DNA from 3 places in the Rhodococcus sp. 2G genome. Region 2 is predicted to be linked to each of the others. Evidence: riboswitches for the same ligand, from Rfam matches in the RefSeq annotation. Region 2 holds a riboswitch; each other region holds the start of a gene.

Region 1 (3,740 bases), 2.1 Mb from region 2:
CCCGCCGACATCACCCAGGAACAGCTGTTCGAGGCGATCGACGAGCTCAACGCCGACCCTGCCTGCACCGGCTACATAGTCCAGCTCCCGCTGCCGAAGCATCTCGACGAGAACGCGGCGCTCGAGCGCATGGATCCGGGCAAGGACGCCGACGGATTGCACCCGGTCAACCTCGGCCGGCTCGTGCTCGGCAAGGAGGCTCCGCTGCCCTGCACGCCGCGCGGCATCATCCACCTGCTGCGCCGCTACGACGTGGAGATCGCCGGCGCGCACGTGGTGGTGGTCGGTCGTGGCGTCACCGTCGGCCGCCCGATCGGTCTGCTGCTGACCCGTCGTTCGGAGAACGCGACGGTCACCCTCTGCCACACCGGCACTCGTGATCTCGCTGCAGAGGTGCGTCGCGCCGACATCATCGTCGCCGCCGCAGGTGTTCCCGGGCTGGTGACGGCGGACATGGTCAAGCCCGGCGCCGCTGTGCTGGACGTGGGTGTCTCCCGCACCGAGGACGGACTGCGCGGCGACGTCGCCGCGGACGTGCGCGAGGTCGCGGGCTTCGTGTCCCCGAACCCCGGTGGCGTCGGACCGCTCACCCGCGCCTTCCTGCTGACCAACGTCGTGGAGCGGGCCGAGCTGCTCGCGACCCGATAAGCGGGTCGACGACCCCGGGAGACGAGATGGCTCAGGCTATGCGATTCACGCGTCTGAACCTGCCGCTGCTCGCGGTCACCCTGGTGATCGCGGCAGCGGTGATCTTGGTGATCGCCGATCGGTGGCGACGCGGAGCGTTCGTCTTCGGCGGCGCCACCATCCTCGCCGGCCTGTTCCGCTGGGCTCTCGACGAGGACAAGGTCGGTGTCCTCGCGGTACGCGGCAAGGCGTTCGACGTCGCCTCGATGATGGTCGTCGGCGGAATCGTGGTAGCGCTCGCCGCGTCGATCGACCCGCTGGGAACCGACTAGCCCTCGGCGAGCTTCATCAGTTCGACGAGGAGCTTCGCGACCTCGTCGGCCTCGGTGAGGAATCCGTCGTGTCCGTCGCGGGAGACGAGCACACGCAGGTCGCCCGATCCCGGGAGCAGATCGGCGATCTCCTGCTGCAGGCGCAGCGGGTACAGGCGGTCGGAGTCGACGCCGGCGACGATCGTCGGGACCGGGGTGGACGCGAGTGCGGCCTCGACGCCGCCGCGTCCGCGCCCGACGTCGTGCCGGTTCATCACGTCGGACAACACCACGTAGGTACCGGGATCGAAACGCGCGACGAGCTTGCGCGCCTGGTGCTCGAGATAGCTCTGCACGGCGTACCGGCCGCCGCGCCACGGGTCCTCGTCGTCCTGGGGTAGATTCCCGAAGCGCGTGTCGAGTTCGAGTTCGGTCCGGTAGGTGAGGTGCGCGATGGTCCGGGCGATGGCGAGTCCGGCTTCGGGACGCCGCCCCGTGCCGTAGTAGTCGCCGCCCTGCCAGTCGGGGTCGGCCGTGATGGCAGCCATCTGCGCGGTCTGGGTGCCGATCTGGTCGGCGGTCGCGCGGGCACCGGTGGCGAGGACGAGCGACGCTCGCACCCGCTCCGGGTACGCGATGATCCACTCGAGGGTGCGCATGCCACCCATCGATCCGCCGGTCACGGCGGCGGGGACGTCGATGCCGAGCCTGTCGAGCAGCGCCACCTCGGCCGCCACCTGGTCGCGCACGGTGATCAGCGGGAAGCGGGATCCCCAGGCCTTGCCGTCGGGTGCGGTGCTGCCGGGGCCGGTGGTGCCGCGGCACCCGCCGAGAATGTTCGTCGAAACCACGCACCAGCGGTCGGTGTCGATCGGAGCACCGGGGCCGACCATGCCCGACCACCAGCCGGGGGACGGATGGTCCGGTCCGGCGGGGCCGGTGACGTGCGAGTCGCCGGTGAGGGCGTGTTCGACGAGCACCACGTTGTCGCGGGCGGGGGACAGTTCGCCCCACCTCTGCACGGCGACGGTGACGTTCGGCAGCGTCTCGCCGCTCTCGAGCGCGAGATCACCGATGTCGATGGTGTCGAGGCGTCCGTCTGCCGGGGGCAGTTCGACGCGACGCCGCTCGGTGCCCGCCGTCAAGAGATGACCGCCTCGAGGCTCGCGGTGGGCTGGCAGCGCCGGCTGCGGATGTCGGTCATCGCGTCCTTCCGGCGGTGATGGGAGGTGTGATCGTGGCTTGCGTGCGACAGCACATCATCATCTCAGTCCTCCCGACAACAGGCTTGTCGGTGGGGTTCCACCGACCGTGTCATCACCCGGAGCACCCCACCCCGGTCGGAGGGTTGCCGGCCAGCAAGCCGGGGCTTGACGCTGGCACTCATGACTTTCCCGGCAGTCTAGCGACTCTCCGTTGCAGGGTCTTTATGCACCCTCTGAACATCCCTGACCAGCAGGAAAGTTACCGGTCGGTAGGGCGTGAGGGTGGGACGAGGCGCTTTGCGGTCGTCGGCAATAGCAGTACGCTTGTCATGTTTGGCCGCGGTTCAGGACGTGGACACGGCCATGCTCGCTGCTCGCGAGCCGACGGCGACCGCACCCACAAAGTGCGGTCGATTGGGGACCTACAGAAACGTCCTAGGAGGACACGAAACGCATATGTCCAAGATCAAGGTTGAAGGTAAGGTCGTCGAGCTCGACGGCGACGAGATGACCCGCATCATCTGGCAGTTCATCAAGGACAAGCTGATCCACCCGTACCTGGACGTGGATCTCGAGTACTACGACCTCGGCGTGGAGAACCGCGACGCCACCGACGACCAGGTGACGGTCGATGCGGCGAACGCCATCAAGAAGCACAACGTCGGCGTCAAGTGCGCCACCATCACCCCCGACGAAGCGCGTGTCGAGGAGTTCGGCCTGAAGAAGATGTGGCGGTCGCCCAACGGCACCATCCGTAACATCCTCGGCGGCACCATCTTCCGCGCGCCCATCATCATCTCGAACGTGCCGCGTCTGGTGCCGGGCTGGACCAAGCCCGTCATCGTCGGCCGTCACGCGTTCGGCGATCAGTACCGCGCCACCGACTTCAAGGTCGACCGCCCGGGCACCGTCACCATCACCTTCACGCCCGAGGACGGCAGCGAGCCGATCCAGCACGAGGTCTGCCAGATCCCCGAGGACGGCGGCGTCGTGATGGGTATGTACAACTACAAGAAGTCCATCCAGGACTTCGCGCGCGCCTCGCTCTCGTACGGCCTGCAGCGCAACTACCCGGTCTACCTGTCGACCAAGAACACGATCCTGAAGGCCTACGACGGCATGTTCAAGGACGAGTTCCAGCGGATCTACGAGGAAGAGTTCAAGGCGGAGTTCGACGCCGCCGGTCTCACCTACGAGCACCGCCTCATCGACGACATGGTCGCATCGTCCCTCAAGTGGGAGGGCGGCTACGTCTGGGCCTGCAAGAACTACGACGGCGACGTCCAGTCCGACACCGTCGCGCAGGGCTACGGCTCGCTGGGGCTGATGACCTCCGTCCTGATGACCCCGGATGGCAAGACCGTCGAGGCGGAGGCCGCACACGGCACCGTCACCCGGCACTACCGTCAGCACCAGCAGGGCAAGCCGACGTCGACCAACCCGATCGCGTCGATCTTCGCCTGGACCCGTGGCCTCGAGCACCGCGGCAAGCTGGACAACACCCCCGAGGTCATCGAGTTCGCGCAGCAGCTCGAGGACGTCGTCATCAAGACCGTCGAAGCCGGTCAGATGACCAAGGACCTCGCCCTGCTCGTCG
Region 2 (3,740 bases):
TGGTCGTCGGCGCGTCCCTGGAACAGCAGACCGGCGCGGTCGAGCGTCACGAGATCACCGCTGCGGTAGGCGCGGTCCCAGCCGAGCATGGGCATCGGAGCGTACTTCTCGGCGTCCTTCGCCGGATCGAGGTAGCGCGCGAGGCCGACACCACCGATGACGAGTTCACCGGTCGCGCCCTCCTCGACGGGGTTGCCGTCGGCGTCCACGACGGCGAGATCCCATCCGTCGAGGGGCAGGCCGATGCGGACCGGTCCGGTGCCGTCCATCAGCGACGCGCAGGCCACGACCGTCGCCTCGGTGGGGCCGTAGGTGTTCCACACCTCGCGTCCCCGAACCGCGAGACGTTCGACGAGATCGGGTGGGCAGGCCTCGCCACCGAAGATGAGCAGACGCACCGCCTCGAGGGCTTCGGCCGGCCACATCGCCGCGAGGGTGGGCACCGTGGAGACGACGTTGATGTTGCGCGAGACGAGCCACGGCCCGAGGTCCATGCCGGAGCGGACGAGCGCGCGGGGCGCCGGAACCAGGCAGGCGCCGTGCCGCCAGGCGAGCCACATCTCCTCGCACGAGGCGTCGAACGCCACGGACAGCCCGGCCAGGACCCGGTCGCCGGGACCGAGCGGCTCCCCTTGGCAGAACATCCGCGCTTCCGCGTCGACGAAGGCCGCCGCATTGCGGTGGGTGACGGCGACACCCTTCGGTGTTCCGGTTGAACCGGAGGTGAAGATGATCCACGCGTCGTCATCGAGGTTCGGGCCCCGCACCACCGGGGTGCCCGACGGCGCGGCCGTGCCCGGTCCGATGCCCTCGTCCGTGACGATGGCGGTGACCTGCGCTTCCGAGAACACGAGTTCGGCCCGCTCGTCGGGATCGTCGGCGTCGACGGGGACGTACGCGGCGCCCGCGGCGAGAATGGAGAGAATCGTCACATACAGGTCGCTGCGCCCGGAGGTCATGCGGACCCCGACCCTGTCGCCGGCCCCGACGCCCGCGTCGTTCAGCGCATACGCACCGGCGATCACCGCCTCGACCAGTTCGGCGTATTCGAGGACCGTCGCGCCGTCGTCGATCGCGGGGGCGTCGGGATGTGCTTCGGCAGTGCTCCGCAGCAGGTCGACGAGGGTGCGGGCGGGTGGAGCGTGCGACGCGCGGAGGAACTCGTCGGGGATGGGGGACCGGCCGACGGGGGTCGAGGTTATGGCTGGCAATTCCGCTGGTCCTTCTGCTCGATGGTGCTTCCGGTTATCTCACGTCCGGGTGGACGGCAGGTGAACGTTCGGCGCGCAGAACGCGTGTCGGCGTCGTGCGGTGCCGGGCGACGCGGAGCTGTGCGGGGTTGACACGGCCCGGTCGTCCTGCCATTCTCTTCGCCAGGTCATGAGTACCAGCGTCAAGCCCCGGCTAGCTGGTCGGCAACCCTCCAACCGCGGTGGGGTGCTCCGGGTGACGACCGGGCCGTGAATCCACTACCGGACACGGCAAGCGCGGACTCCGCCGGCGACGAGAATTCTCCGTCGTAGGCGTCACCGGCGGGTCCCCGAGTACACAAGGGATTTGTCATGACTGCTGTAGCCACCACCACCTGCATCGCTCCCTTTGCCACCGTTTCCGGCTGTGACGTGCAGGTTCCGCTCGTCCAGGGGGGTACCTGCACCTATGCGAACTTCGACTACGCGGCGAGCGCACCGGCGCTGTCCGCCGTCACCGACCGCATCACCGAGCTGCTGCCCTTCTATGCGAGCGTGCACCGCGGCGCCGGATACGCTTCGCGGATCAGCACCACCGCCTACGAGGACGCCCGCTCCTCCGTGTCGCGCTTCGTCGGCGCGGCCGACGACCAGGTCGTCGTCTTCACGCGCAACACCACCGATTCGCTGAACCTGCTCGCGAGTGCGGTGCCCGGCGATGTCGTGGTGCTCGACATCGAGCACCACGCGAATCTGCTGCCCTGGAAGAACTCTCGCATCGTCGAGGCTGCGGACACCGTCTCCGAGACGGTGTGGCGTCTCGCGGTCGAACTGCAGCGCGCACCCGCGGCCCTGCTCGCCGTCACCGGTGCTTCCAACGTCACCGGTGAGGTCCTGCCGATCGCCGAACTCGCCGAGCTCGCACACGCTTCCGGTGCCCGGATCCTCGTCGACGGTGCGCAGCTCGTGCCCCATCGCCGTGTCGATCTCGTCGAGCTCGGTGTGGACTACCTCGCCTTCTCCGGCCACAAGCTGTACGCGCCGTTCGGTGCGGGAGTGCTCGTCGGCCGCCGAGACTGGCTCGACGCCGCCGAGCCGTACCTCGCCGGTGGCGGCGCGGTGCGCGAGGTGCGCCTCGATCACACCGAATGGTCCTGCGCCCCTGCGCGTCACGAGGCCGGCACCCCCAACGTGCTCGGCGTCGCCGCCCTTGCCGCCGCGTGCGATGCGCTCGCCGGTTTCGACGCCGACGCGGTGATCCGTCACGAGGAGGCCCTGTGCGCCCTGCTCGTCGACGGTCTGCAGGCCATCGACGGCGTGGAAGTGCTTCGGCTGTGGAACGATTCGGCCGACAGTGTCGGGATCGTCACCTTCACGGTCGACGGCTACGAGCCCGGCCACGTCGCCTCCTATCTGTCCGCCGAGTACGGCATCGGCGTCCGTGACGGACGCTTCTGCGCCCACCCGCTGCTCGCGCGGGTCGGTCGTGCCGGCGGAGCCGTCCGGGCGTCGCTCGGACTCGGCAGCTCGTCCGACGATGTCGAGCGGCTCCTCGGAGCGCTCCGGTCGCTGGTCGAGAACGGGCCGACGTGGGTGCACGCGAAGACCGCCGGCGTGTGGAACCCCTCGCCGGAGACGCGTCCCGGCCTCGGAGCGACCGACGGCGACGCATCTCCGTGCGTCTAACGGTCGACAATTCCCCATAGGATCAGTAGGGTAATTCGCATGGGACGGACGAGGACGATCGCTGCGGCACGCTGGTGCCGTCGTCATGTCGACCTCTGCCGTACGGCATCGGGAATCTGTCCGGACTGAAGGTCTTCTCCCTCACAGTCTTCCGGCTCACAGGCCTATCCCTCCGTGCCGCTCCGCGGCCCGTACCGAGAGGTATCCCATGTCCGTCGCATCCACCGTCACCCCTGTATCCGCAGACCCGGCCGTCGTCGAGTCCGCCGCGATCCGGCCGTTGCGCGTCGCCGTCGAACTCACCGGTCACTCCGGGCCCGACTACTGGGCCGACCTGACCCTGGGACGTGTCGGCGACCCGCCGCTCGACCTCAGCGCCGATGTATCCAACGTCGTGCGGGTGCGTGCCGCCGACCTGCGTGAAGCCGGGAAACTGCGCGACCGCATCCGTGCAGAGGCCGCCGAGGAGGGCCGCGATCCCGATTCGGTCACGGTGCTCGTCGACGTCGAGATCGTCCTCGCCTCCGATGCCCGCACCGCCCGCACCCGCCGCACCCGCCCGGAATCGACTCGCGGGGAGGCCGGCACGCTGTCCTATGTCGGAACGCCGCACGGTCTCGCCGGGCTGATCGCGGACATCCATGCCGTGCAGGTCGCCGACGGCGTCACGCTGATCCCGCTCGCCGCGCCGTTCACCGTCGAGCATCTCGTCGACGGAACGCTGCCGTGGCTGGAGTCGCGCGGCCTCGTCGAGGTCTCGCCGACCGTCGTCGAGGTCCTGCGCCGGTTCGGTGAGGGCGCTCGGACATCCGTGCGCGCTTCCTGACACGCATCGGTATTGCGAAGGAGGGGCAGGAGTTTCGA
Region 3 (3,740 bases), 1.7 Mb from region 2:
CGATGCGTGGCGGCAGGCCCGGGTCCCCGTGGTCGCGGTCAGCAACGAGGTGGGCAGTGGTGTGGTGCCGGCGAGTGCGTCGGGGCGGTTGTTCCGCGACATGCTGGGTCGGCTCAATGCGCGGGTCGCCGAGGCCAGTGAGTCGGCAACTCTCGTGGTGGCGGGGATTCCCATTTCTCTGAAATCGAATTGATACCTGTTCTTCTCGTAACGCTGCGGACAACCCCGGCAGAGGCGAATTCCGGAAAGTGGTGCGTCAGGCGAGCAGTCGGTAAAGCCCGATCAGCCCCACCACGACGATCACCGCCCGCAGCGCGACCGGCGACAGGCGCCGGCCGTAGTGGGAACCGAGATAGCCACCGATCAAAGAACCCACCGCGATCAGTGCGGCCACGGTCCAGTCGATCCGGTCGAACGCCACCAGGATGTACGCGCACGCGGCCACGACGTTCACCACCAGCGACAGCAGATTCTTCACCGCGTTCTGTCGCTGGATGTGGTCGTGCAGCAACGCTCCGAACAAACCCATGAGCAGAATGCCCTGCGCCGCCGTGAAATAGCCGCCGTAGATGCCGACGGCGAAAGTGCCGACGACGAGCAGTGTCATCCGCACCGGTCCGAGGTGGCCGTCGGCGTCGTCGCCGGTTCTGCGGGCCACCCACGCCTGGATCTTCGGCTGGAACACGACGAGGGTAAGGGCCAGGAGGAGCAGGATGGGTACGACCGTCTCGAAGACGGTCTCAGGCAGGTGGAGCAGGAGCCACGCTCCTACCAGTGCCCCGCAGAACGACGCCGGGATCTGCCATCGCAGCCGCTCCCATTGCCCGCGCAGCTCGCGCCGATACCCCCAGGTGCCTGACACACCTCCAGCGACCAGGCCGATCGCGTTGGACATCGTCGCGGTCACCGGGGGCACACCGAACGCGACGAGCGTCGGGAAGGTGATGAGAGTGCCGGATCCGACGAGGGAGTTGATCGCTCCGGCGCCCAGTCCGGCCAATGCGACGAGGAAGAGTTCGAGCGGGGTCACCGAGGCGAGTCTACGGCGTACCGAAACCGGCCTTGTCGTCGATGCCGGGGCACCGCGTCGACATCGACATCGGTCTCGACGAGGAACGGATTTCCGTCACAGTGAGAGAAAGCCTTTCCGCGGCGTGCCGCACTCCGTAGCTTGAGGCGCGACCATCCAGAGCGACCGAGAGACCTGGCTCTACGACGTCGCAGCAACCCCCCGTACGCGGGTGCGGGTGCTACCGCCGGGATCGATGGAGGAACGAGCATGACCCGCTGGACCGAGCGCGCCTCGTGGTGCCGCCTGCACATCGACCTGTGCCGCGGTACTTCGCAGCGGTGTCACGGCGGTACTCCGCAGCGGTGTCACGGCGGTACTCCGCAGCGGTGTCACGGCGGTACTCCGCAGCGGTGTCACGGCGGTACTCCGCACCGGTGTCATAGCGGTACTTCGCACCGGTGTCATAGCGGTACTTCGCACCGGTGTCGTCGCTGAGCCGAACCGCTCGCCGAACCTCCCGTCGTTCTTCGCCGCGTGAGTCCCGGCCCGTCCGCAGGGGGACGGGCCGGGACCCACGTCTGCACCCTCGCTTTCCCACACCCGGCATTCCCGAAAGGCCCATTCCGATGGCTCCCGCCCACAGGACGTCGCCGTGAGCACGTCCACCCGGGCACGACAGTCGAAGCGGTCGAGGCGTACCGGTCGGCGTTCCGTCCGTCGCCGATCCTGAGGAAGCCCTACGTGGTGGTCTCGGCCGACGCGGTGGTCGCCGACGACGACGCCACCGCACGCGAGTTGGCGTCGACCTACGGGCATTGGACGCACAGCATCCGCTCGGGCCACGGCGCGATCCCGTACCCGGACCCGGAGACCACCCCGCCGCTGACCGACGAGGAGCGAGCCCTCGTCGACGACCGCATCGTCACCCAGTTCGTGGGGGCGCCGAGCTCGGTGGCGGAGCGTCTCGACACCCTCCGCCGAGTAACGGACGCCGACGAACTCGTCGTCACCTCGGTCACCCACGGCCACGAGGACGTTCGTCGAGACCGGTGTTGTTGTCGATAACTCGCGAGAAATCGACAACAACACCGGTCTCGATTCGGCGCGTCTGGGGATAACGTCGAAAGTTCTCCACAGACGGCGGATTCGGGGTACCGGGAACGCAGGAGACCGGGCACGCTCGCGCTCATGGTCGACTTCCACGAACCGTTCGCCGGCACCGATGCACTGGCGGCCGGATCGGTGACGCGGTATCAACTTCGGCACTACTTCGTGAAGCTTCATCGCAATGTGTACGTCGCTCCGGGAGTCGAAGCGACCGCGCTGCTACGCGCGAAGGCCGCCTGGTTGTGGACCGGAGGCGCCGGGGTACTGGCCGGACCGTCCGCAGCCGCCGTGCACGGGACCCGTTGGCTCGACGCGTCGTTGCCCGCGGAGATCGTGCGGCCCGGAAAACTGCACTCGACGCCGGGCATCATCGTTCGCAGCGTCGACGACATCGAATCCTGCGTCGTCGACGGAATGACGGTGACGATACCGGCCCGAACGGCCTTCGACCTCGCGCGCGGTGCGGACCTCGATCGGTGCGTCGAAATGGTGGACGCGCTCTGCAATGCGACCGGAACGAAGGTCCACGAGATCGAAGCGGTGGCCGCTCGGAACAAGGGCGCTCGGCACCTCGCGTCCGTACGGAAGGTTCTCGAACTCGTCGACGGAGGTGCCGCGTCACCACCGGAGACGCACACGCGGCTGCTGATCGTCCGGTCCGGTCTGCCCGTGCCGGAGACGCAGATCGAGATCTACGACGGTGGGCGGTTCGTGGCACGTGCGGACATGGGCTGGAAGCAGTGGAGGGTCCTCGTCGAGTACGACGGTGCGCAGCACTGGACCGACCGAGTACAGCGGACCATCGACATCGACCGCTATGCGTTGCTGTCGGAGCTCGGTTGGACCGTGGTGCGTGTCGGCGCCGACCTGCTGTATCGGCGACCTCGAGTCCTCGTCGAAAGGGTGCGACGCGCGTTGCACCGCGCCGGTGCCCTCGGGTGACCTGTCGAGACCGGTGTTGTGTGCGATTCTTCGGTGAATTTCGAACACAACGTCGGTCTCGACCGACGACGAGCGTCCGGTGGGCATACTCGGGGACATCGGAACGCGAACGGTCGGAGGAATCTGTGGCTCAGGGTTTGAAGTTGGGATACAAGGCGTCGGCGGAGCAGTTCGGCCCGCGCGAGCTGGTGGAGTTGGGTGTGTTGGCCGAGGCGCACGGGATGGATTCGGCGACGGTGTCGGATCATTTCCAGCCGTGGCGGCACAACGGTGGGCATGCGCCGTTCTCGTTGGCGTGGATGACCGCTGTGGGGGAGCGCACCGAAAGGTTGCAGCTGGGCACGAGTGTGCTCACGCCGACGTTCCGGTACAACCCGGCGGTGATCGCGCAGGCCTTCGCGACGATGGGGTGTCTGTATCCGGGACGGATCTTCCTCGGGGTCGGCACCGGTGAAGCACTCAACGAGATCGCCACCGGCTACGCCGGCCAGTGGCCGGAGTTCAAGGAACGTTTCGCCCGGCTGCGCGAATCGGTGCGGTTGATGCGCGAGTTGTGGCGCGGAGACCGGGTCGATTTCGAGGGCGAGTACTACACCACCAAGGGGGCGTCGATCTACGACGTGCCCGAGGGTGGCATCCCGGTCTACGTCGCCGCCGGTGGCCCGGTCGTGGCCCGCTA

Evidence for each region. A riboswitch is a leader RNA that binds a small molecule or an ion and turns the genes downstream of it on or off. The one in region 2 is predicted to bind S-adenosylmethionine.
Region 1: another riboswitch for S-adenosylmethionine. It lies ahead of metX (homoserine O-acetyltransferase MetX); the one in region 2 lies ahead of BO226_RS23450 (aminotransferase class V-fold PLP-dependent enzyme).
Region 3: another riboswitch for S-adenosylmethionine. It lies ahead of BO226_RS15430 (LLM class flavin-dependent oxidoreductase); the one in region 2 lies ahead of BO226_RS23450 (aminotransferase class V-fold PLP-dependent enzyme).

The regions. Positions count from the first base shown of each region.
Region 1 covers NZ_CP018063.1:2,827,853-2,831,592, reverse strand. Annotated here, with positions in the region: gene BO226_RS13385 (bifunctional methylenetetrahydrofolate dehydrogenase/methenyltetrahydrofolate cyclohydrolase) at 1-648, shown strand, start outside; gene BO226_RS13380 (DUF3017 domain-containing protein) at 675-959, shown strand; gene metX (homoserine O-acetyltransferase MetX) at 956-2,083, opposite strand; SAM riboswitch class IV at 2,218-2,329, opposite strand; gene BO226_RS13370 (NADP-dependent isocitrate dehydrogenase) at 2,600-3,740, shown strand, end outside.
Region 2 covers NZ_CP018063.1:4,940,334-4,944,073, forward strand. Annotated here, with positions in the region: gene BO226_RS23445 (Pls/PosA family non-ribosomal peptide synthetase) at 1-1,211, opposite strand, end outside; SAM riboswitch class IV at 1,377-1,494, shown strand; gene BO226_RS23450 (aminotransferase class V-fold PLP-dependent enzyme) at 1,563-2,876, shown strand; gene BO226_RS23455 (LLM class flavin-dependent oxidoreductase) at 3,085-3,702, shown strand.
Region 3 covers NZ_CP018063.1:3,278,360-3,282,099, reverse strand. Annotated here, with positions in the region: gene cobU (bifunctional adenosylcobinamide kinase/adenosylcobinamide-phosphate guanylyltransferase) at 1-193, shown strand, start outside; gene BO226_RS15435 (sulfite exporter TauE/SafE family protein) at 257-1,030, opposite strand; SAM riboswitch class I at 1,180-1,272, shown strand; partial or broken gene BO226_RS15430 (LLM class flavin-dependent oxidoreductase) at 1,670-2,077, shown strand; gene BO226_RS15425 (DUF559 domain-containing protein) at 2,201-3,061, shown strand; gene fgd (glucose-6-phosphate dehydrogenase (coenzyme-F420)) at 3,187-3,740, shown strand, end outside.